4 regions of the Bradyrhizobium sp. UFLA05-108 genome follow, and region 1 is predicted to be linked to each of the others. Evidence: predicted binding sites of a transcription regulator. Region 1 holds the regulator's gene; each other region holds the start of a gene.
What was found. The regulator PhoB, encoded in region 1, activates phosphate uptake and scavenging genes when phosphate is short. The targets are predictions, from matches to a motif close to TGTCATNNANCTGTCAT.
Positions count from the first base shown of each region.

Region 2: phnF (phosphonate metabolism transcriptional regulator PhnF) is a predicted target of PhoB. The motif match lies at 3,811-3,827, and genes of this name have one in related genera.
Region 3: SO140_RS07000 (YdcH family protein) is a predicted target of PhoB. The motif match lies at 2,804-2,820, and genes of this name have one in related genera.
Region 4: SO140_RS23345 (acetoacetate decarboxylase) is a predicted target of PhoB. The motif match lies at 1,621-1,637, and genes of this name have one in related genera.

Region 1 is NZ_JBANAZ010000001.1:271,264-277,147, reverse strand. It holds gene SO140_RS01200 (aspartate aminotransferase family protein) at 1-610, opposite strand, end outside; gene SO140_RS01195 (GcrA family cell cycle regulator) at 1,066-1,578, shown strand; gene phoB (phosphate regulon transcriptional regulator PhoB) at 1,804-2,511, opposite strand; gene phoU (phosphate signaling complex protein PhoU) at 2,526-3,242, opposite strand; gene pstB (phosphate ABC transporter ATP-binding protein PstB) at 3,254-4,072, opposite strand; gene pstA (phosphate ABC transporter permease PstA) at 4,069-4,914, opposite strand; gene pstC (phosphate ABC transporter permease subunit PstC) at 4,916-5,884, opposite strand, start outside.
Region 2 is NZ_JBANAZ010000012.1:21,204-27,087, forward strand. It holds gene phnK (phosphonate C-P lyase system protein PhnK) at 1-682, opposite strand, end outside; gene SO140_RS11530 (alpha-D-ribose 1-methylphosphonate 5-phosphate C-P-lyase PhnJ) at 675-1,571, opposite strand; gene SO140_RS11535 (carbon-phosphorus lyase complex subunit) at 1,568-2,671, opposite strand; gene phnH (phosphonate C-P lyase system protein PhnH) at 2,673-3,284, opposite strand; gene phnG (phosphonate C-P lyase system protein PhnG) at 3,289-3,702, opposite strand; gene phnF (phosphonate metabolism transcriptional regulator PhnF) at 3,862-4,590, shown strand; gene phnE (phosphonate ABC transporter, permease protein PhnE) at 4,692-5,540, opposite strand; gene phnE (phosphonate ABC transporter, permease protein PhnE) at 5,537-5,884, opposite strand, start outside.
Region 3 is NZ_JBANAZ010000007.1:37,259-43,142, forward strand. It holds gene SO140_RS06990 (sensor domain-containing protein) at 1-1,078, opposite strand, end outside; gene SO140_RS06995 (NAD(P)/FAD-dependent oxidoreductase) at 1,314-2,417, shown strand; gene SO140_RS07000 (YdcH family protein) at 2,532-2,717, opposite strand; gene SO140_RS07005 (YdcH family protein) at 3,048-3,254, shown strand; gene SO140_RS07010 (hypothetical protein) at 3,357-3,572, shown strand; gene SO140_RS07015 (hypothetical protein) at 3,597-3,848, shown strand; gene SO140_RS07020 (GGDEF domain-containing protein) at 3,959-4,693, opposite strand; gene purE (5-(carboxyamino)imidazole ribonucleotide mutase) at 4,836-5,324, shown strand; gene SO140_RS07030 (5-(carboxyamino)imidazole ribonucleotide synthase) at 5,321-5,884, shown strand, end outside.
Region 4 is NZ_JBANAZ010000032.1:59,722-65,605, reverse strand. It holds gene SO140_RS23355 (M48 family metalloprotease) at 1-141, shown strand, start outside; gene SO140_RS23350 (patatin-like phospholipase family protein) at 355-1,530, opposite strand; gene SO140_RS23345 (acetoacetate decarboxylase) at 1,811-2,587, shown strand; gene SO140_RS23340 (transporter) at 2,697-3,713, shown strand; gene SO140_RS23335 (carbohydrate porin) at 3,749-5,143, shown strand; gene SO140_RS23330 (molybdopterin-containing oxidoreductase family protein) at 5,378-5,884, shown strand, end outside.

The sequences.
Region 1 (5,884 bases):
GCGCGCGATAGAAGGCGGGAGACGCCGAGCGCACGCCGCCCTCGCCCTGGATCGGCTCGATCAGGATGCCTGCGGTCTGTGGGCCGATCGCCTTCTTGACGGCTTCCAGGTCATCATGCGGCACTTGGTCGAAGCCGTCCATCGGCGGACCGAAGCCTTCGAGATATTTTGCAGACCCCGTAGCGGCGAGCGTTGCCAGCGTGCGGCCATGGAAAGCGCCCTCGAAAGTGATCATGCGGTAGCGCTCGGGATGGCCCTTGGTGGCATGATAGCGGCGCACCACCTTGATCACGCATTCCATCGCCTCGGCGCCGGAATTGCAGAAGAACACGAAGTCCGCAAAGCTCTCGTTGCAGAGCCTGACCGCGAGCTTCTCACCGTCCGGGCTCTGGAACAGGTTCGACATGTGCCAGAGCTTTGTCGCCTGCTCCTGCAGAGCCCCGACCAGATGCGGATGCGCGTGACCGAGCGCATTCACGGCGACGCCCGACGTGAAATCGAGATAGCGCTCTCCATTGGTTGCGACCAGCCAGCAGCCTTCGCCGCGCTCGAAGCCGAGCTCGGCCCTGGCGAAAACGGGAAGCAGATGCGTCGCGGCGCTCTTGGTCATGGCGGTCACTTGGATGTTGGGGCCGGCTGAGGCTGCCTTGCGCAGCGCATCATTGACCTGCCCGGAAAACGAAACGTGCCGCCTTTTAAGGGCGGCACGTGTCACCATTTTATGCTTGGAAAAACCGCTGTCAATGCCGCCAGAAGGCCCTGCAAGGCGCCTGACCCGTAGTCTTGCGGTGGCGATTTTGAGTTCTTTTAGCGACGGAACATGTGGACGCGGAGCCGCAGACTCTTGCGCGGGAGTCACGCCATATTGTAGCGTTTACCGTGTCAGATACGACATCTCGTGCAGCAGTTCTGATCCTCTTAGTCCTCATGTACCGGCGTAACGTTCAGGTGCGTTTTTCGCGCCCGGCGAGCCTTAAGGGATTCTGGGGGCACGGGTTTTTCGAGGCTTAGACATCGCCACGCGGCCCCAAGGATTGGCAGGCGCGCGGCGAAGGGAAGGGTGCAATGACGGTTTTGACCTGGTCCGACGATCGCGTCGAGCAATTGAAAAAGCTCTGGGAAGCCGGGCTTTCGGCCAGCCAGATCGCTGCCGAGCTCGGGAATGTGACGCGCAACGCCGTAATCGGCAAGGTGCACCGGCTGGGCCTGTCCGGTCGCGCCAAGAGCCCGTCCTCGGCGGCTCCCCGGCCCCGCAAGGCGCGCCCCGCACAGCACATGATGCGGGTGAGCCGCCCGATCTCGCGCGGCAACACCGCCCTCGCCCAGGCCTTCGAGGTCGAGGTCGAGCCCGATCCGATCACCTACGACAACGTCGTTCCGATGAGCCAGCGCCTGTCGCTGCTCGAGCTCAACGAGGCGACCTGCCACTGGCCTGTCGGCGATCCCTCGAGCCCGGATTTCTTCTTCTGTGGCGGCAAGTCGCTCTCGGGCCTGCCCTACTGCGCGCAGCATTCGCGCGTCGCCTACCAGCCGGCGGCGGACCGCCGACGCGCACCGGCCAAGCCCGGCACGCGCTGAGGTCATCAGCGCGCGGGGCTGGCCGACGCGCAACGATGGTTCAACAAATTGGATGTCGTCCCTGCGAAAGCAGGGACCCATAATCCAGGGCGCAGTTATTGCGCGGGAAGATCACTCCGAGTCTTCGCCAAACCACTCCCCGTGGTTATGGGTCCCTGCTTTCGCAGGGACGACATCGGAGAATGTGGCGGCAGCCCGCTGGATCACCGCTGCCACCTGCAAACCTTAAGTCTGCTCCGCCTTCGCGAAACGATCGTCCAGCGCGTAGCCGGCGCCACGGACGGTGCGGATCGGGTCCTGCTCGCGGCCGAGATTGAGCAGCTTGCGCAGACGGCCGATGTGGACGTCGACGGTGCGCTCGTCGATATAGATGTCACGGCCCCAGACGCTGTCGAGCAGCTGTTCACGCGAGAACACCCGGCCGGGATGCTCCAGGAAGAACTCCAAGAGGCGATATTCGGTCGGGCCGAGGTCGATCGGCCGTCCGGAGCGCGCGACGCGACGCTTCTCGCGGTCGAGCTCGATGTCGCCGTAGGCGAGTATGGTCGCAAGCCGCTCGGGGCTTGCACGCCGGAGCAGGCCTTTCACGCGCGCGAGCAACTCAGGTACCGAGAACGGCTTGACGATGTAGTCGTCGGCGCCGGTCGCAAGCCCCCGCACCCGCTCGCTCTCCTCGCCGCGTGCCGTGAGCATGATGATCGGCAGCTGCTTGGTCTCGGGCCTGGCGCGAAGCCTGCGGCACAGCTCAATGCCGGACAGGCCCGGCAGCATCCAGTCGAGCACGATCAGGTCGGGGATATGCTCCTTGAGGCGGGTGTCGGCGTCATCGCCGCGCATCACCGTCTCGACATCGTAGCCGTCGCCTTCGAGGTTGTAGCGCAATAGCTCGGTCAGCGCTTCCTCGTCCTCAACAACCAGAATGCGTGCGCCCATGGCGTCGTCGCTCCTTAAGTGTTCGGCACGGTCGTGGCGAAGGTCGTCATGTCGCCCTTCGGGCGCTTGTCGGCGATGGCCTGACCTTCGATCATGTAAAAAACGGTCTCGGCGATGTTGGTCGCATGGTCGCCGATCCGCTCGATGTTCTTGGCGCAGAACATCAAATGGATGCAGAACGAGATGTTGCGCGGATCCTCCATCATGTAGGTGAGGAGCTCGCGGAACAGCGAGGTGCAGATCGCGTCGACCTCCTCGTCGCCTTTCCACACCACCATCGCCGCCGGCAGGTCATGCGCGGCATAGGCGTCCAGCACCGACTTCACCTGCTGCTGCACGAGGTCGGTCATGTGTTCCAGGCCGCGGAACAGCTTTAGCGGATGGAAATCGGTCTCGAGCGCGGCGACGCGCTTGCCCATGTTCTTGGCAAGGTCGCCGATCCGCTCCAGATCGGTCGCGACGCGCATGGCGCCAACGATCTCGCGCAAGTCGACCGCCATCGGCTGGCGGCGCGCGATCGTGAGCACGGCGCGCTCCTCGATCTTCTTCTGGAGCGCGTCGATCTCGGCGTCGGTTGCCACCACGCGCTGGCCGAGCGCGACGTCACGGCGGATCAGCGCATCGACGGAATCGACGATCATGCGCTCGGCAAGGCCGCCCATCTCCGCAACGAGCCGCGTGAGCTCTTGCAGGTCGGTGTCGAAGGCCTTTGCGGTATGTTCAGAAGCCATTTCCTGTCTCCTCAGCCGAAGCGGCCGGTGATGTAGTCTTGGGTACGCCGGTCGCTGGGCGACGTGAAGATCTTGCTGGTCTCGTCGAACTCGATCAGCTCGCCGAGATACATGAAGGCGGTCTTGTCCGAGACGCGCGCCGCCTGCTGCATGTTGTGGGTGACGATCGCGATCGTGTAGTTCTCGGCGAGCTCCTGGATAAGCTCCTCGACCTTAGCGGTCGAGATCGGATCGAGCGCCGAGCAGGGCTCGTCGAACAGGATCACCTCGGGACGCACCGCCACGGTGCGGGCGATGCAGAGACGCTGCTGCTGGCCGCCGGAGAGCGACAGGCCGGAGGCGTTGAGCTTGTCCTTGACCTCGTTCCACAGCGCGCCGCCGCGCAGCGCCTTCTCGACGCGGACGTCCATCTCCGATTTGGAGATCTTCTCATAGAGGCGGATGCCGAAGGCGATGTTCTCGTAGATCGTCATCGGGAACGGCGTCGGCTTCTGGAACACCATGCCGACCCGGGCGCGCAGCAGGTTGAGGTCGAGCTTGGAGTCGAGGATGTTGGTCTGGTCCAGCATGAGCTGACCGGTGGCGCGCTGTCCCGGATAGAGATCGTACATCCGGTTGAAGATGCGCAGCAGGGTCGACTTGCCGCAGCCGGATGGGCCGATGAACGCCGTGACGCGATTGGTGCCGAGCGTCAGGTTGATGTTCTTCAGCGCGTGGTGCTCGCCATAATAGAAGTTGAGATTGCGCACCGTCACCTTGGCCGGAGCCTCGGGCAGCGTCGGAGACGCCTGACGCCCGGTGGAACTTACGGAAACGGACAGATCGCTCATTTTGCAGTCCTCTCGGCGCCAAGAATGCGCGCGCCAATGTTCAGGGCAAGCACGGTCAGGGTGATCAGCAGCGCCCCGCTCCAGGCCAACTGCTTCCAGTAGGCATAGGGGCTCTGCACGAAATTGTTGATGGTGACCGGCAGGTTCGCCATCGTCTTGTTCAGGCTGAGGCTGAAGAACTGGTTCGACAAGGCGGTGAACAGCAGCGGCGCGGTCTCGCCGGCGACGCGTGCGGTGGCGAGCAGCACGCCGGTGATGAGACCGGAGCGCGCCGCGCGGTAGGCGATCCGCTTGATCACCAGCGAACGCGGCAGCCCAAGAGCAGAAGCCGCCTCGCGTAGCGCGTTCGGCACCAGCAGCAGCATGTCCTCGGTGGTGCGCAGCACGACCGGGATCACGATGACGGCCAGCGCCAGCGCGCCGGCGATCGCCGAGAAGCCGCGCATCGGCACCACCACCGCACCATAGATGAACAGGCCGATGATGATGGAGGGTGCCGACAAGAGGATGTCGTTGATGAAGCGGATTACCGAGGTCAACTTGTCGTTGCGACCGTATTCGGCGAGATAGGTCCCGGCGAACAGGCCAAGCGGCGCGCCGATGCCGACGCCGATCACGGTCATGATGATCGAACCGATGATGGCGTTGCGCAGGCCGCCTTCGGTCGAGCCCGGAGGCGGAGTGTCCGCGACGAAGATCTGAAGGTTCAGACCGGTGAGGCCGTTGTAAAGCAAGGTGATCAGGATCAGCGCGAGCCAGGTGACGCCGAAGGCGGCGGCAGCGATGCAGAGACCACGGATGACGATGTCCTTGCGGCGGCGGCGTGCGTAGATCGGGTTCATGTTACTTCCCCGCCTTCTTTTCGAGACGCAGCAGCATCAGCCGCGCGCCGGCGAGCACGAAGAACGTCAGCACGAACAGCAGCAGGCCGAGCAGGATCAGGCCGGACTGATGCAGGCCGTCGCTTTCGGCGAACTCGCTGGCGATCGCCGCCGAGATGGTCGTGCCTGGGGCGAAGATCGACGACGAGATGCGGAAGGAGTTGCCGATGATGAAGGTCACCGCCATGGTCTCACCCAGCGCACGTCCGAGTGCCAGCATGACGCCGCCGATGATGCCGACGCGCGTGTAGGGGATCACCACGCTGCGCACGACTTCCCAGGTGGTGCAGCCGACGCCATAGGCGGCTTCCTTCAGGACCGGCGGCACGGTCTTGAACACGTCGACCGAGATCGAGGTGATGAAGGGAAGCACCATGATCGCGAGGATCAGCGAGGCGTTGAACAGGCTGAGATAGGACGGCGGGCCGGCGAAGATCGCGCCCAGCACCGGAACGCCGTCGAACAGCTTGATCATGAAGGGCTGGAAGGTGTTGGCCAGGAACGGACCCAGCACGAAGAAGCCCCACATGCCGTAGATGATCGAGGGAATGCCGGCGAGCAACTCGACCGCCATGCCGATCGGGCGGCGCAGCCATTGCGGGCAGAGCTCGGTGAGGAAGATCGCGATGCCGAGGCCGACGGGAATGGCGATCAGCATTGCGATGAAGGAGGTGACGAGCGTGCCGTAAATCGGCCCGAGCGCGCCGAGCACCGGCGGATCGGCAGAGGGCGCCCAACGTTGGGTCCACAGGAAGGCGAGGCCGTATTCCCTGATGGCCGGGAAGGCGCCGACGATCAGCGACACGATGATGCCGCCGAGGATCAGGAGGACCGAGATCGCGCTGAGCCGCGTGATCCAATAGAAGGTCATGTCGCCGAGCTTGAACGCGCTCAAGGCCTTGGCGCGATCATATGGTCCGGCGTCGTCGAC
Region 2 (5,884 bases), on a different contig from region 1:
CGCGATGCGACAGCAGCCGTGCCACCGCGAGATCGTGGGTGACGATGATGACGGCGAGATGCAATTCGGCAACCAGGTTGCGCAAGAGGTCGAGCAGGCGGGCCTGCACGGAGACATCGAGGCCGCCGGTCGGCTCGTCCATGAAGACGAGGCGCGGCTCGGTGACGAGGTTACGGGCGATCTGGAGGCGCTGGCGCATGCCGCCGGAATAGGTGCGCGGTGCATCGTCGATCCGTGCGACGTCGATCTCGACGCGCTCCAGCCAGCTCGAGGCGGTGTCGCGGATGCGGCCGTAGTGATTCCATCCTACGGCCATCAGTCGTTCGCCGACATTGGCGCCGGCGGAGACCGCCATGCGCAGGCCCTGCGCGGGATCCTGGTGCACAAAGCCCCAATCGGTGCGGAACAGGAAACGCCGCTCGGCCTCGCCCAGCGTTGCAAGATCGCGTGTCACGCCATCGCGCATCCGGTAGGCGACGCGCCCACCGCTCGCGGACAGCTGGCCCGACAGGAGCTGGAGCAGCGTCGACTTGCCGGAGCCGGATTCGCCGACGATCGCCAGCACCTCGCCGGGATAGAGCGCGAAGGAGACGTCGCGACAGGCCGCGATTTTGCCGTAGGATTTGCTCAAGGCTTCCGCGACCAGCAGCGGCTGATCGTTCTCAGGCACAGGCTCAGCCATTTGATTCCCCCTGCGCCTTCTCCTTGTACGGCGCGGCGCTCAGGCTGCCGTGATGGCCGGCTGCCTGACGTTCCTCGCAGAAATCGGTGTCGGAGCACACGAACATGCGGCCGCCCTTGTCGTCGGTGACGATCTCGTCGAGATACGAATTCTCGGCGCCGCACAGCGCGCAGGGCGCGTTGAAGCGATAGGGCTCGAACGGATGATCCTCGAAATCGAGCGACACCACCTGGGTGTAAGGCGGGATCGCATAGATGCGCTTTTCGCGACCGGCGCCGAAGAGCTGCAGCGCCGGGCAATTGTCCATCTTGGGATTGTCGAATTTCGGCGTCGGTGACGGGTCCATCACGTAGCGCGCGTTCACCTTCACCGGATAGGCGTAGGCGGTCGCGATATGTCCGAACCGCGCGATGTCCTCATAGAGCTTGACGTGCATCAGGCCGTATTCGGCGAGCGCATGCATGCGGCGCGTCTCGGTCTCGCGTGGCTCGAGGAAGCGCAGGGGTTCGGGGATCGGCACCTGATAGACGAGCACCTGGTTCGGCCCGAGCGCCGTCTCCGGGATGCGGTGACGAGTCTGGATCACGGTTGCCACTTCCGTCGCGGTCGTCGTGGCGACGCCGGCGGTCTTGGCGAAGAATTTCCGGATCGAGATCGCGTTGGTGGTGTCGTCGGAGCCCTGATCGATCACCTTCAGCACGTCATCCGGTCCGAGAATCGCGGCCGTGACCTGCACGCCGCCGGTGCCCCAGCCATAGGGCATCGGCATTTCGCGGCTGGCGAACGGGACCTGATAGCCGGGTATCGCAATGGCCTTCAGAATCGCGCGGCGGATCATCCGCTTGGTCTGCTCGTCGAGATAGGCGAAGTTGTAGGCAGGCGCGTTCATTCCGCAGCCTCCTTCATCGCCTCGACGTCATTGGCCTCGGCAAATTCCTGCCGCAGCTTGCGCAGCAAGCCGAGCTCGGACTGGAAGTCGACATAATGAGGCAGCTTTAGATGCTCGACGAAGCCAGTCGCCTGGACGTTGTCGGAATGCGACATCACGAATTCCTCGTCCTGCGCGGGCGCAAGCACCTCCTCGCCGAGATCGCGTGCGCGAAGCGCGCGATCGACCAGCGCCATCGACATGGTCTTGCGCTCGCTCTGGCCGAAGGCGAGGCCATAGCCGCGGGTGAAGCACGGCGCTTCCGTGGCCGAGCCCTTGAATTGGTTGACCATCTGGCATTCGGTGAGCTCGATGGCGCCGAGCGGCACGGCAAAACCGACGTCCTCGGCGAAGAAATCGACCTCGACCTCGCCAAAGCGAATCTCGCCGGCGAAGGGATGGTTACGGCCGTAGCCGCGCTGCGTCGAGTAGCCCATCGCCAGCAGAAAACCTTCGTCGCCACGCGCGAGATTCTGCAGGCGCAGGTCGCGGTCGGCCGGAAAATTCAGCGGCTCGCGCGTGAGATCCCCGACGCTCGCGCCGTCTTCAGCTTGCGGCGAGGCCTCGATCAGCCCGTCGCGGCCCAGGATGTCCGTCACGCGCGGCGTGGCCGCGGTCGACGCCTCTGCCGTCGCCGGCGCCTCGGGCACAAATCCCTCGGCGAGCGTCGGATCGAGCAGGCGGTGCGTGTAGTCGAAGGTCGGCCCGAGAATCTGGCCGCCCGGAATATCCTTGAAGGTCGAAGACACCCGCCGCTGCACCCGCATGGCACCGGTATCGACCGGCTCGCTTGCGCCAAGGCGCGGCAGGGTGGCACGAAAGGCGCGGACCAAAAAGATTGCCTCGATCAGATCGCCGCGCGCCTGCTTGATGGCGAGCGCCGCAAGCTCGCGGTCATAGAGCGAGCCTTCGCTCATGACGCGATCGACGGCAAGACCGAGCTGCTCGGAAATCTGGTCGAGCGAAATTTCGGGTACGCTCTGGTCGCCACGCCGCGCATGCGCGAGCAGGCGATGGGCGTTCTCGATGGCACGTTCGCCACCTTTGACTGCGACATACATGCTACTGGCTCCCCTTGTTCGCGACACACGTGGTACGGGGGATCGCAACCACGGCGTCGTCGGCGACCAACACCACGTCGATGCCACGCGGAAACGGCGCCTCGTTGATGCGTAGGCGCACGAAGAGGTCGGCCGGCCTGATTGCTACGTGAAGCGTCGTCACGCCGTCGATACCCGGGCCACGAAGCTCGAAGGCGCCCCCTGCGTCGAGGCTCTCCACTTGCAGGATCACCGTGGTCGAGCGATCCGGATATTCGTTACTTCCGAGCGCAAATCGCTCGAGTGAAGGAAGCATGGCACCGTCGGCGATCAGCGCAAAGCTCGCGACCGAAGCATCCTGGATCACCGGCGCGCCGGTATGGAATTTCAGCCATTTTGGGACGTCGGAGTTCTCCGACATTCGCGCATCGAGCCAGAGCGGCGTATCGTGGTCGAACAATGTGAGCGCGATCGCCGCGGTCCCGCGCATCATGGGACCGGGCGTGCCTGCGACCGGCACGATGCGCTGGACCGAGCCCGGCCGCGCCATCGCGTCCATGACCGAACGAAAGGTCGATTGCGCCGACAACACCTTGTCGGCGAAACCCGGCGGCAGCTCCGCAATCGTGGTCATGGCCTCACCCCTCACCGCGCACCATGGTGTAGAAATCAACCTTCGTTGCGGCCGTCTGCGCGCCGCGCTGCGCCTGCCGCGCGTGCAGGTCCGCGCGCAGCGGCGCGACGACCTCACGTTCGACGAGGGCACCAAATTCTACCGACTGCACGAGCGCGTCGCAGAGCGCGATCAGCCTGGCCTTCTCACCGTCGCGGCCGAGCGTATAGCCGAAACCGACCTCGCCGCTCGCAAGCCGCACCGCGGCGCGCGACACGGTGGCTTCGCCCAGGTTGAACGGCGCACCGTCGCCACCGACGCGGCCGCGCAGCATCACCAGGCCGTTCTCTGGCGCGCGCAGGTCGTCGTGTTGCGGCAGCGCGATTGTGCTGAGACGCTCGGCGATGTCGCCGGGTTCGGCGTGCGCCAGCACGGCCATCGCCGCCTTGCGCCGCGTCGTGAGGCTGTCTTGCGGGGTCACGTCATTCCACCAGGCTTGCCGAATTCAAGTTGTCTATGATAATAGACAACTTGATAAGGAAGCGCCATGACTGTTTCGTGACAACCGTATGATTTTCGGGATAGGCTGTTCCCCATTATGAGCCTTCAGGACACCGCCTCTTCCGGCGTCGCGCTGTGGCGCCTGGTCGCCGACGGCATCGAGCGCGGCATCGCCGACGGCCGCTTCGCGGCCGGCGAGAAGCTGCCGGGCGAGATGGAGATCGCCGAGACCTATCGTGTGAACCGCCATACGGTGCGGCGCGCGCTGGCGGCCCTTGCCGAGCGCGGCCTGGTGCGCGCCGAGCGTGGCAGCGGCACCTATGTCGAGGCGCAGAAGCTCGCCTATCCACTGCGCTCGCGTACGCGCTTCTCGGAGATCGTCGGCGCCGGCGGCCGCGAGCCGCGCGGACAGTTGATCGAGGCGTCGGAGGACGTGGCGAGCCGGGAGCTCGCGCGGGAGCTCGGCGTGAAGACCGGGGCGCGGCTGGTCCGGATCGAATCCGTGCGCTTGGCGGACCGCACGCCGATCTGCGTCTCGACGTCCTGGCTATCAGCCGAACTCTTTCCTGATGCGGGCGCGGTATTCGCCGCCACACGCTCGATGACAAAGCTGCTCGCGCATTACGGCGTCCGCGACTACCGCCGCGGCTCGACCCGGATCACCGCCGGCATCGTCGACGCGACCGACGCCGCGCGGCTCGATCTCGCGCTCGGACGCCCGATCCTGGTGGTCGATTCCACCGACCTCGATCCGGACGGCAAGCCGCTGGTGACGAAACGCTCGCGATTTGCGGCGGAGCGGGTGGAGTTCTTGGTGGAATCGTAGGGTGGACAAAGGCGCACTTGCGCCGTGCCCACCCTCTCTCCGAGGTCGCGACAGAAGCGGTGGGCACGCTTTGCTTTGCCCACCCTACGAGAGCAGCCGCTCTATGCCACAGCCCGCCTGCCGATGATGGCAAAGCGCAGCTTGCCGGAGATGAAATCGATCGCGGCGACAGCGACCAGGATCATGAGCACGAGGAACGACACCTTCTGCCATTCCAGCACGCGGATCTGCTCGGCGAGCTGAAGCCCGATGCCGCCGGCACCGACGATGCCGATGATGCTGGCCGAGCGCGTGTTCGATTCGATGAAGTAGAGCACCTGGCCGGCGATGACCGGCAGCACCTGCGGCATCAGGCCGAAGCGGATCTCATGCAAGGCGTTGCCCCCTGACGCCCTGATGCCCTCGACCTGCTTCTTGTCGGCCGCCTCGATCGCCTCCGAAAACAACTTACCGAGCGCGCCGAAGTCCGAGACCATGATCGCGAGCACGCCGGCGAACGGCCCGAGCCCGACGACATTGATCCAGACCAGCGCCCAGATCAGCGTATCGACGCCGCGGATCGAGTCGAGGAAGCGGCGCACCGGAAAGCGGATGATGTTCGGCGGCACGATGTTGCGCGCCGCGAGCAGGGAAACGGGCAGCGCCAGCGTTGCGGCCAGCGTTGTGCCGAGCAGCGCGATCGACAGCGTCTCGCCGAGCGCCTTCAGATAGAGCGGCAACGACGTTCCGGGATCGGGCGGGATCATCATCATGGTGATCCAGCCGAGCTGCTTGAGGCCCGCGATGAACTTCGCCGGTTCGAAGCCGAGATCCTGCAGGCCGAAGATAAAGACGGCGAGCGCGGCCACAATCATCGCCGGCATCGCCAGACGCGCGGCCGCCGGCCGCTCGAAGGCCTCGGGATATTTCGTCCGCAGCGCTGCGGTGTCGGGCTTCTCGAACTGCTTCATGACCGTGCATCCCTGCCGAACAGCCGCGCACGCAACCAGCCAGTCGTGATGTCGATGACGAAGATCGTGAGCACGATCATCAGCAGGATCGCGCTGACGTCGGAGTAGTAGAATTTTCGGATCGCGACCACGAGCTCCTGGCCGACGCCACCGGCACCGACGAAACCCATCACCGAGGATTCGCGGACGTTGATCTCGAAGCGCAGCAGCGCGTAGCTGACATAGCCGGCCGAGACCTGCGGCAGCACGGCAAAGCGCATGCACGAGAGCCAGCTCGCGCCGGTCGAGCGCACGCCTTCGACCGGCTTCATGTCGGCATTCTCTACGATCTCGGCGAACAGCTT
Region 3 (5,884 bases), on a different contig from region 1:
GATAGCGGCCGTCCTTGACCTGCTCCACGATCAGCGCCACGGGGATGTTGTCGACCACGAGCTCGAGGAATTTCTTGGTGCTCTCCAGCTGCTCCGAGAGCGAGCGGCGGTTGGTCACATCCTCGAACAGCGCAATCAGGAATTCGGGCTGGTTGTTCTGGTTGCGGGCAATCACGCGGACCGAGGACAGCACGCGGTTCTCCGCGCCCCGCTCGACCTTGATCTCGCTGCGGTACTGACCCTCGGCCGACGCCAGCGCCGCGCGATCCGCCGCCTCGATGCTGGCTGCGGTGGCAGGGCGGAAGATCTCGTCGGCGCGCTTGCCGACGATGCGATCGCGCGAATAGCGCGAGAAACGCTCGAAGGCGCGGTTGGCGAAGATGTAGCGGCCGTCCTCGATGTTCTTCGCGGCCACACAGACCGGGACGTTGTCGAGCACCGATTCCAGGAATTGCTTGGTGGAGGCAAGCTGCCGCGACAGGTTGCGCTGCTCGCTGACGTCGAGATGCGTCGCCACCGAGCCGCCATTCGGCAGCACGAAATATTTCACCAGGATGGCCCGCCCCTCCGGCAGCTCGGTGATCAGGCCGTTCGAGCTGGCGGCCTTCTCGTAGAACTCCTCGTCGGTCACGCCGAGCACGCCGCGATCGCGACGCAGCCTGAGCATGTCGGGCCCGGTCATATCGGCCCAGAGGTCCGAGCGCGCCAGCCCGTAGATTTCGAGATAGCGGTCGTTGCAGAAGATAATCCGTTGCTGAGCGTCGGTCATCACGACGCCCTGGTTCAGATTGTTCATGGCGGACGAAACGAAAGCATTGCGCCGCAACTGCATGCGCCTGGCTCGCCGTAACGCCGAGTGAATCCACAGCACGATGGCGGCCAGGAGCGAGCACACTGCGATGCCGCCGAGCAGCGCCTCCCAGACCAGATTGGGATCGAGCCGGCCCAGATAGCTTTGCGGGGCGAAATTGTCGGACAGCGCAAAGGCGCGCGCGGGCGCGACCGTGCCGGCCAGGCACGCCAAGGCCTGCACAGACGTCAGAATCGTGCCGCTCGCGTGCCAGTTCTTGTCAGCCATCAGCCACCCGCGATTTCAACTCCGGATTGTCTGGCCTCACGGGTTGGGATCGGGTAAACGCCTGTCAGCACGACAGAAAAATGTGACGCCAGATACGGCAATTGCCCTGACATGATAAATTCTTCCTTAATGGAGAGCCGCCTCGGGTGCGGTTCCTTAAGCCTCTCGTTAAGCCCCTTGTTAAGCTCCTTGTTAAGCTCCTTGGCCCTGCCGCTCACGGACCTCCCGCCCCACCATGGATAGAGTTGACTGCGTCGTCATCGGAGCGGGGGTGGTCGGGCTCGCGATCGCCCGAAAGCTCGCCCAGGCCGGGCGCGAGGTGATCGTGCTTGAAGCGGCGGAGGCGATCGGCACCATCACCTCCTCGCGCAACAGCGAGGTGATCCATGCCGGGATCTATTACCGGGCCGGGAGCTGGATGGCGCGGCTGTGCGTCAGCGGCAAGCATGCGCTCTACCGCTACTGCGCCGAGCGCGACATCCCGCACAGAAATTGCGGCAAGCTGATCGTCGCTACCAATCCGAAAGAGACCGAGAAGCTGCAATCGATCAAGGCGCATGCCGAGGCCAATGGCGTGCTCGACATGCAGATGCTCGCAGGCGACGCCGCGCGCGCGCTGGAGCCGGCGCTCGCCTGCGATGCCGCGTTGCTCTCGCCCTCGACCGGCATCATCGACAGCCATGCCTACATGCTCTCGCTGCGCGGCGAGGCCGAAGCGGCGGGCGCTGCGTTCGCGTTTCACACGCCGCTGATCCGCGCCAAGGCCTCAGGCGGCGTCATCGAAATCGATGCTGGCGGCGAGGCGCCGATGACGCTGCAATGCAGCCTGCTGGTCAACGCAGCAGGTCTTTCCGCGACGACCGTGGCGCGCAGCGTCGACGGCATGCCTCTGGAGCGGATTCCGCCGGCCTATCTTGCCAAGGGCAACTATTTCAGCTGTAGCACCAAGGCACCATTCTCACGGCTGATCTATCCCGTGCCCGAGCCCGGCGGGCTCGGCGTGCACCTCACCCTGGACATGGCAGGCCAGGCGCGCTTCGGTCCCGACGTGGAATGGATCGAAACGATCGACTATGCCGTCGATCCCGCACGCGCAGAGCGATTCTATCCGGCAATCCGCAAATACTGGCCGGACCTGCCTGATGGCGCGTTGATGCCGAGCTATTCGGGCATACGGCCGAAGATCGTCCCGCCGGCGGTGGCCACGCAGGATTTCCTGATGCAGGGCCCGCGCGATCACGGCGTGGACGGCCTCATCAATCTCTTCGGTATCGAGTCGCCCGGCCTGACGTCATCACTTGCGATCGCCGACCACGTCGCCGAGCTCGCAAGCATCTAGGCTTCGCACGAAATCAATCGCACGACGCTCCGCACCTCGACGTAGGGATGTGCGCAACAGCTCTCATCCCTACGTGAAGGGGTGCGAGATCAGGCCTATTCTGTACGGGGGTTACTAGTGGAGCGTGTCGTCGGTACCGTGCCTCAACCGCTCGATCTGGTCCTTGACCATCAACTTCCGGCGCTTCAACTCAACAATTTGCAGGTCGTCTGTTGAAAGGTGCACGAGAGCTTCGTGCAATTCGTTTTCGAGAAGTTTGTGTTTCCGCTCCAATTCAACAAGATGTGCCTGAATTGTCATTCGAAACCTCCTCGGTAGGGTTGAACCTCAGAATTCGATCCGGACGGAGAAGTGTACATCACCGATTCGTTCTGTCGATAAGTATCCGTAGTCCCACTGTCATTTTTGAAACTTCATATGTAATGAACAGTGAGTAAGGAACCCCGGCAGGAATCATCCATGATTTCAATGCGCCTGCGCGCGGTCGCCGCGATCCACTGAAATATCTTTGCGAGAGAACGTTGATAGGGACCCCAGATCGCTTGCGATCACGTCGCGCAAGGACGATACTTTCCACAGGCCTTCCACAGGCTTTCGTAACCTCATCGGGTTTTCCGGCTACCGCACATCATGACCAATGAAGACGAGCGCGAACTCGAAGCCGAGCTCGCCCGGTTGCAGCAGGAACACCGAGATCTCGATGCGGCGATCGATGCATTGCATCAATCGCCCGCCCCCGACCTATTGCGGTTACAGCGCCTGAAGAAACGCAAGCTGTTGTTGCGCGACCGTATCGCCTTCATCGAAGACCAGATCACGCCCGACATCATCGCCTGATCGCGGCCGCATGCCCGATGCGTTTTCCGCGATCGGATTTCTCTTGACTCAAAAAGAACAAAATAAGAACATTCAGACCTCAACCGCTTCCGGGGAAATGTCATGTCCGCAGCCGCCTTCGACAACAGCCATTATGAACAAGCCTGCGATCAGGCGATCGCGATGTGTGACGGCAATCTGCGCAGCACCATCAAGGCGCTGATCATGGCCAACGAATATCTGGAAGCGGAGCTCGAGGAATTGCAGGCGGCAATTTCGGCCGGCTGCATTCCCGAGACGTCGCGCAACAAGATGCGGAGCACCTCCAGCGCCGCGTGAGCCAACGAGCACTCGGAGCCGACCATGTCCGATGTCACCTACTATGTCGCACTGCCTTTCCTCACCGACGAAGATGGATCGCCGGTCGCAGGCGCCGCGGAGGAATGCCAGACTTCGGCCGCCGCACTGCGGCGCGCCGAGATCCTGGCGCACGGCGCCGGCCATATCGGCGCGATCGCGTTCAGCCGCAGCGGCGATCCCATGACCGGCGAGTTCGGCGACGCCAAGCTGCTGCGCAAATTCGGCAACGTGCCGGAAGACCTCAGCACGCTCTAAGAACGATACGAAGCTACACGATCGGTTGCCCTGGGGTTCACCTCTCCCCAGCAGGGAGAGGTGAAGTTCACGCCTCGACTCGCACCGATTGAGCCAAAACTCATCATCCTCTAGGTGCTGATCAGCCTGATCCGCGGCTCGTGCCGGCGCTGAGCCTTGCGCACGTACATGGCCGCGTCAGCTTCCTCCAGCGCGCGGCCCGCCTCGGCGTGAGATCCGAGCAGCGCGACGCCGGCGGAGGCGCCTGCATTCACGCGCTGGCCGCGAAACACAAAGGACAAATCGTCGATCGCCTGCTCGAAGCCTGCGGCCTTCGCCTTGGCGTCGGTCTCGCTGAGGTTCCACAACAGCAGCGCAAACTCGTCGCCGCCAAGACGGCCGACCACGTCAGAGGCACGCACCTGCCGCGTCAGCGTGGCGGCGATCGCCTTGAGGACCTCGTCACCGGCGGCGTGACCGAAGGAGTCGTTGATGGGCTTCAGGCGGTCGACGTCGAGCACGATCAACGCGCCGCGGGCGGCGTAGCGCGTCATGTAGGCGATCGCACGATGGAGCTCGCGCTCGAAGCCGCGCCGGTTCGGGATGCCGAGCAGGAAGTCGGTGTCGGCAGCAGCCTCGAGCTCGTCGATGCGCCGCTGGGCCTGGGCGAGCTTGGTGCGCAGGTTGCGGATGATCGCCTTGGCGTTCTTTGCATCGTTCTTTGCATCGTTCTTGGCCTTGCCGGTCGTCGCAGCGGGCCGGCCCGCAGGCCGGGCCGCGCGTCTGGCCGCGGGTTTGGATCGGCTCCCGCTGCTTTTCCGGCCCTTTTGCGCCTTCGCAGCGATCGCCCTTTTTGGTTTCTTCATGGGCGTCCTGCTCAATGAAGGCTTGCGGGGATTCACCAAGACAGGATAGTGCATTCCCTTCTCCTTGCCACCGCCTTGCGAGCCGCCGGCCGGAACCGTTAGTCTGGCCTATGTTTCTGCATTCCCGAGCACAATTGACGTCATGACCGCGCCGATCGCCATCATCATGGGAAGCCAGTCGGATTGGGACACCATGCGGCATGCCGCCGATACGCTCACAGCGCTCGGCGTCGCCTGCGAAAGCCGCATCGTCTCGGCCCACCGCACTCCGGAACGGTTGTTTACCTTTGCCAAGGGCGCCAAGGCCGAAGGCTTCAAGGTCATTATTGCCGGTGCCGGCGGCGCCGCGCATCTGCCCGGCATGACGGCGTCGCTGACGGAACTGCCGGTGTTCGGCGTCCCCGTCGAATCCAAGGCGCTGCGGGGCATCGATTCGCTTCACTCGATCGTCCAGATGCCCGCCGGCATCCCGGTCGGGACGCTCGCCATCGGCAAGGCGGGCGCGATCAACGCGGCGCTCCTCGCGGCGGCCGTCCTGGCCCTGTCCGATCCCGCGCTGTCGAAACGCCTCGTGGCCTGGCGCAAGGCACAGACCGACGCCGTGGCCGAGCGCCCGGAGGACAAGGCGTGACTGGCACCAAACGGGTAAAGCTGAAGCCCGGCGACACCATCGGAATCCTCGGCGGCGGACAATTGGGACGGATGCTTGCGATGGCCGCGGCGCGGCTCGGCCTGCGCTCCCAGGTGTTCTCGCCCGATCCGGACTCGCCGGCCTTCGACGTCGTGCTGAACGCGACCTGCGCCGAATATGCCGACGTCGAGGCGCTCGAGCTGTTCGCGAACGACGTCGACGTCATCACCTACGAGTTCGAGAACGTGCCGGCCGCAGCCGCGCTGGTGCTGGATGCGCGCCGCCCCGTGCTGCCCAACCGCAAGATCCTCGAGACCACCCAGGACCGACTCGCCGAGAAGGATTTCATCACCCGGCTCGGGATCGGCACCGCCGCCTATGCCGATGTCACCTCGGTCGCATCGTTGCGCGAGGCAATCGTCAGGATCGGGCTTCCGGCCGTGCTGAAGACGCGCCGCTTCGGCTATGACGGCAAGGGCCAGGCGATCATCCGCGAGGGCGATGACATCGCGAAAGTGTGGACCAACCTCGGCACCAAGTCGGCGATCCTGGAGGCTTTC
Region 4 (5,884 bases), on a different contig from region 1:
TTGCGCCAGCGCCTGGCCGATCCCGGCTTCGGATCCGCGCTGACGCCTTTGGAGCGGGCGGAAATCGAGGTGCTCGCCAGCGACCCGCTGGACTTCGTGTCGTGCACCGCCCGTCGCGGACGCCCAGGCAAGGACGCTTGATGTGGAAGTGGGGCCCTAGGGCAAGAGCGTCATGCGCAATGCCCTATGATGCCATAATACCCCTGATTTGCCCGACGTGTCACTTGATTTCGTAAAATACGAAAGTCGTCCCCGCCGGCCGTCGGCTACTGTGCATGGGGTTGTTTTCACACTTTTGGTCGGAGCGTCCCCGAAGGGGGCGCGCTCCTGCACGCGCGAAGGCAGTTTCAGGCCTTACGCGCTCTCCGTCTCCCGGTGCACGTCGTGGACGACGAGACCCATGCCTTCCTCGGGCATCTTGATCCAGTCGCGGCGCTTCAGCGTGCGCTTGGTGTCCTCGTAGCCGCTCGTCCAGTGCTCGCGCATCGAGGTACCTGAGAATTCGTGGTCCTTGGCGTCGCCCTCATAGGCCTTCTGCTGATAGATCAAATGCAGGATCGCGATCTCGGGCATGTTACGCAGGTTCGCCTTGAGCTTGCGCTCATCCTCGGACAATTGCTCGTCGGGAAGCTTCGCCAGCGCCTTGTAGAGCATGGCCTTCAGATTGTGCGTCCGGCGATAGACGTCGGTGTTGTGGCGCGTGCGCGAGGAATACATGATGTCCTTGTGGCGGGCCATCACGTCCTGGATCGAGCGCGGCAGCACGCCGCGCGCGCTGAACAGGTCGACCTGGAACACCAGCGAGTTGAGATCGTCTTCCTGGTCGAGCAGGTGCTGGAGCGGCGTGTTGGAGACGATGCCGCCGTCCCAGAAATGATCGGTGCCGATCCTGACCATGGGCAGCGCCGGCGGCAGCGCGCCGGAGGCCATGATGTGCTCGGGCTCGATCTCGTCGTGGGCATTGTCGAAATAGATGAAGTTGCCGGACAGCACGTTCACGGCGCCGACCGCGAAGCGGATCCTTTTTTCGTTGATCAGGTCGAAGTCGACGAGCTCGCGCAGGCTGTCGCGCAAAGGCGTCGTGTCGTAATAGCTGGTCGCCGTCCTGGCGCCGACCGGGCTGAACCAGGGATTGACCTGGTGCGGAGTGAAGAAGCCGGGCTGCCCCATCGCCGAGGTCATCCACGCGCTGGTGAGGTTGCGCCACTGGCGGAAGACGTCGCCATCCGGTGTGTAGTGCCAGATCTTGCGGTTGGTGATGCGCTCCCAGAAAATGCGGAGCTGATCGAGCCGCTTCTCCGGCTTGTTGCCCGCGATGATGGCGGAGTTGATCGCGCCGATCGAGACGCCACAGACCCAGTCCGGCTCGATGCCGGCCTCGTGCAGCGCCTGATAGACGCCAGCCTGATAGGCGCCGAGCGCGCCGCCGCCTTGCAGCACCAGCGCGACGCGATCGCAGCGCTCGGGCCGCCAGCCCCGCGAGGCAGGCTGATGTGTCTGATAAGTCGGTTGCGACGTGCGGGCGTCCATGGCGCTGTCTCCTGGCAAGCATGATCCGGAAAAGTGCGCAGCGGTCTTCCGACAAGATCATGCTTGAACAACAAGCAATTGCGCCCGGCAGTGACGGCGTGATGACAGTTGCGGTGCCGATGCGTCGTGGGCATGCAGGTCAGTCGCGCCTGACATGACAGGAGGGTCACGCGCCTGACGGAAATCCATCACACCGCAGTCAATGACGACGGCTAGCAATTCGCGTTAGGCTTGTAGCTGCCAGGCGGACATCACATTAGCGTCACACAGGAGATCAGCGATGCGCAGGGAAGACGTTCTGAGACTCCCGTCCATGCCGGCCGCCGGACCCAGCTATCCCGCCGGTCCGTATAGCTTCATCAACCGCGAATTTCTCGTCATCACCTACGAGACCGATCCGGATCTGATCCGCGGTGGCCTGCCTGAGCCGCTGGAGCCGATCGACCAGCCGATCGTGCATTATGAGTGGATCAGGATGCCGGATTCCTCCGGCTTCGGCAGCTACACCGAGTCCGGCCTGGTGATCCCGGCGCGCCTGCATGGCGAAGAGGTCAACTTCGTCTCGCAGATGTATCTCGACGACGATCCGCCGATCGCCGCGGGCCGCGAAATCTGGGGCTTTCCCAAGAAGTACGCCCATCCCAAGCTCGAGATCGTCAAGGACACGCTGACCGGCACGCTGGAATATGCCGGTCAGCTCGTCGCCATGGGCACGATGGGTTACAAGCACGAGAGCATGGCCGGCAACGGCGATCTCACCCGTGCGACACTGTCGAAGACGCAAATCAATCTGAAGATGATCCCGGGCGTCGATGGCCATCTTGAGGTCTGCCAGCTCGTCGCGATCAACCTCACCGACATCGTTCCGAAGGGCTCCTGGATGGGGCCCGGTCGGCTGCACCTCGTGCCCCACGTCAATGCGCCGGTTGCGGACTTCCCGGTCCGACGCGTGGTCGGCGCGCATCACTACATCGCCGACCTGACCCTGCCGTTCGGCCGCGTCGTGCATGATTATGTCAAGGAAGCCGCGGCCGCGACGGGTCTCGCGGCGGAGTAGGGCGGCCCATCATCAAGCTGTAACACACACGTATTTGAGTACCCGCGGGTCCCGGCGGGCGGCATTGGCCAGCCGGGAGAAATCACATCGTTTGACCGTGGGGTTGGCCATGGCTGAGCCGGCAAAGATCGTCAGCGCGTTCTCGGATGCCGCATCCGCTATTCCGGGATTGGTATGGGCCTTTCGCCTCCACGGCGACGGCAGCGCGGAGGCTCTGCCGATCGACAAACCGATCGAGTTCACGCATGACGGCCGCCTCTGGCTGCATTTCAATCTGACTGATGCGCGGTCGCGGCCCTGGGTCGCCGAGTCCAGCCTGCCGCAGCTTGCGCGCGATCTGCTCCTGTCCAAGGACACGTTTCAGCAGCTCCATGTCATCGATGACTGCGTCTACGGCGTGTTTTCCGACCTCGTGCGCGACATCGAGAGCCCGACCGAGGAAACTGCGTTCCTGCGCTTTGCGATGACGGAGCGGCTTCTTGTCAGCGGCCGCCATCAGGCGCTGTGTTCGGCGGACGCGGCGCGGCGGGTGCTGGAGGGCGGCTACCGCGTCGAGAATGTCGCGGCGCTTCTGGAGAAGATCGTCGACGAGGTCGCCGACACCATGGACCGCATGGCCGACAAGATCGGCCAGGACATCGACGGCATCGAGGAGCGTATCGCCGCCGATGAGGCCAAGCCGGAGATGCGCCGCAGCCTGAGCCGGCTTCGTCGCACCTGCGTCCGGCTGCATCGGCAGCTCACGGGCCTGCGCATCCTGTTTCACCGCCTCGACCTGAAGAGCCCGGAGAATATCCCGCCGGGTCTACGGCTTCACGCCGCCAAGCTCGCTCAGCGCCTCGATGGCCTTGACCACGACATCGTCGAGCTGCGTGAGCGCAGCCGTCTCCTCGAGGAAGAGCTGCACTTCAAGACCGAGGAGGAGAGCAACCGCCATCTCCACACCCTGTCCATCGTGACGACGCTGCTGCTGCCGCCGACGCTGATCACCGGCGTGTTCGGCATGAACACGAAGGGGTTGCCGCTCACCGACGTCGAGACGGGGTTTCTTTACGCCATGGGCCTGATGGCTGCGTCGGTCGGTCTTGCCTACGTCTTCATGCGGCGCATGGGCATTTTCAAATAGGGCGCCCAGCCGGTATCAGCCATATGTGCAGAGTCATGCCTCCGCTGCGAAGTCGGGTCGCAATCGTGGTGGCGTGTCTTGCCAGCGCGCTGGCAAGCACGGGCGCGCTCGCCGGTGCCAAGGATGAGACCGTGGCCGAATGGTTGACGCCAAAATGGTTCAACGACTGGCACGATGGGCTCGCCAACAAGGGCCTGAATTTCGGCCTCACTTATATCGGCGACAACATCGGCAATGTGTCCGGAGGCGTCGCGCGGGGCGCCATCCATTTCGGTCGCTTCGATTTCTCTGTTGACGCCGACCTCGACAAGCTCGTCGGCTGGACGGGTGGCCGCTTCTACGCCAACGCCTTCGAGATCTACGGGCGCGGGCTGACGCGCAACTACATCTACAATCTCGCCACCATCAGCGAGATCGAGGCGCTGCCCGACACCAGGCTTTACAACGCCTATTTCGAGCAGAGCCTTTTCGATGGCAGGTTGAACATCAGGGCCGGCCAGCAGGCCGCGGACGTCGAATTCTTTGACAGCGAGACCGACGACCTCTTCATCAACGGCACCTTCGGCTGGCCGGCTATCAAGGCCACCAACCTGCCGGCCGGCGGGCCGGCGCCGCCGATCGCGGTGCCCGGGATTCGCGTCAAGGCCGCGGTTTCGGACAACGTCACCGTCTTCGGTGCCGTGTTCAATGGCAATCCGGCGCGGCCCGGCGACGGCGATCCGCAGTTGCGTGACAATCACGGCCTGGCGTTTCGCGTCAATGATCCGTCATGGGTCATCGGGCAGGTTCACTTCGACTATCGTCTCGATGTCGGTGGAAACTCGCTCGCCGGCAATTTCACGCCCGGAGGCTGGTATCATTTCGGCGATTTCGACAGTCAGCGCTTAACAGCCGAGGGCCTTTCTATCGCCGATCCTACCGGAAGCGGCATTCCGGCAAAGCTGCGCGGCAATTATGGAATCTACGCGGTCGTAGAGCAGGCGCTCTGGCGGCCGCCAGGCGTGACCGAGAAGACGGTTTCGGCGTCGCTGCCGGGTGTCACCGCGTTCGGCCGGATCGCCTACAGCCCGCCGGACCGCAACCTGATCGACCTCTATCTCGACGGCGGCGTCGGCTTCGTCGGCTTTACCCCCGGCCGTCCCCTCGACCGGTTCGGAATCGGGATGGCCTATATGCGGATTTCGGGCTCTGCCCGTAGCCTCGATGTCGACACCCAGTTTTTCAACGGCATCCAGAGCCCCGTTCGCAGCAATGAGACCCTGCTCGAGGTGATCTACGAGGCGCACATCAAGCCGGGCTGGCTGCTCGCGCCCTATTTCCAATACGTGTGGCGGCCGTCCGGTGGCATCCCGAATCCGAACGATCCGAGCGGTCTCTCGCGTATCGGCGATGCCGCGGTGTTCGGGCTGACCACGACGATCAAGTACTAGGCCTGGCAGCGCCGACGTTCCTGCATGCTCTCACGCGGGTGGCCGGCTATGGCTTCGGCTGCCGCGGGAAGCCGGCTTGGGGGCTGCCGGCCCATGCCGCTTCTGATAGGATGAGTCTACAGCATGATGTGAAGCGGTTTTCCGAAAAGATCATGCTCAAACAATAACCTAAAGCGCGATGACGATTCATGCCTACCTCATCGCGCTTTAGAGCAGGACCAGGAGGATCCGGTGATGTCGGCTGTCGATTCGAAGACTGTCCGCACCATGTGTCCGATGAATTGTCATCCGACTTTCTGCGGAATGCTGGTCGAGGTCGAGAGCGGCCGGCTCAAGACGCTGAGCGGAGACAAGGATAATCCCGACAGTTCCGGGTTTCTCTGCGTGCGCGGCCGCGCCACGAGTGAGATATTCGGCAATTCGAAACGTCTTCTTTATCCGCAGATTCGCGATGACCGCGGTACAGACACTTGGCGCCGCGTCAGTTGGGACGAGGCGCTGGATTTCATGGCGAAGCGGATGCGGTCAGTCGGACCCGAGGCGGTCGGCCTGTGGGCAGGCCATGGCGGCTTCACTGCGGGCGGCGCCATAACAGTCCAGTTGATGCAGCGGTTCGCGAATATGTACGGATGTCAGAATTGGCATCCCGCAATGATCTGCTGGGGCCTTGGCGGGTTTGGCGTTGGCCTGTCCGGCGCACTCAAGGTCAATACCAAGGAGGACATGGCCGAGAACTCGAAC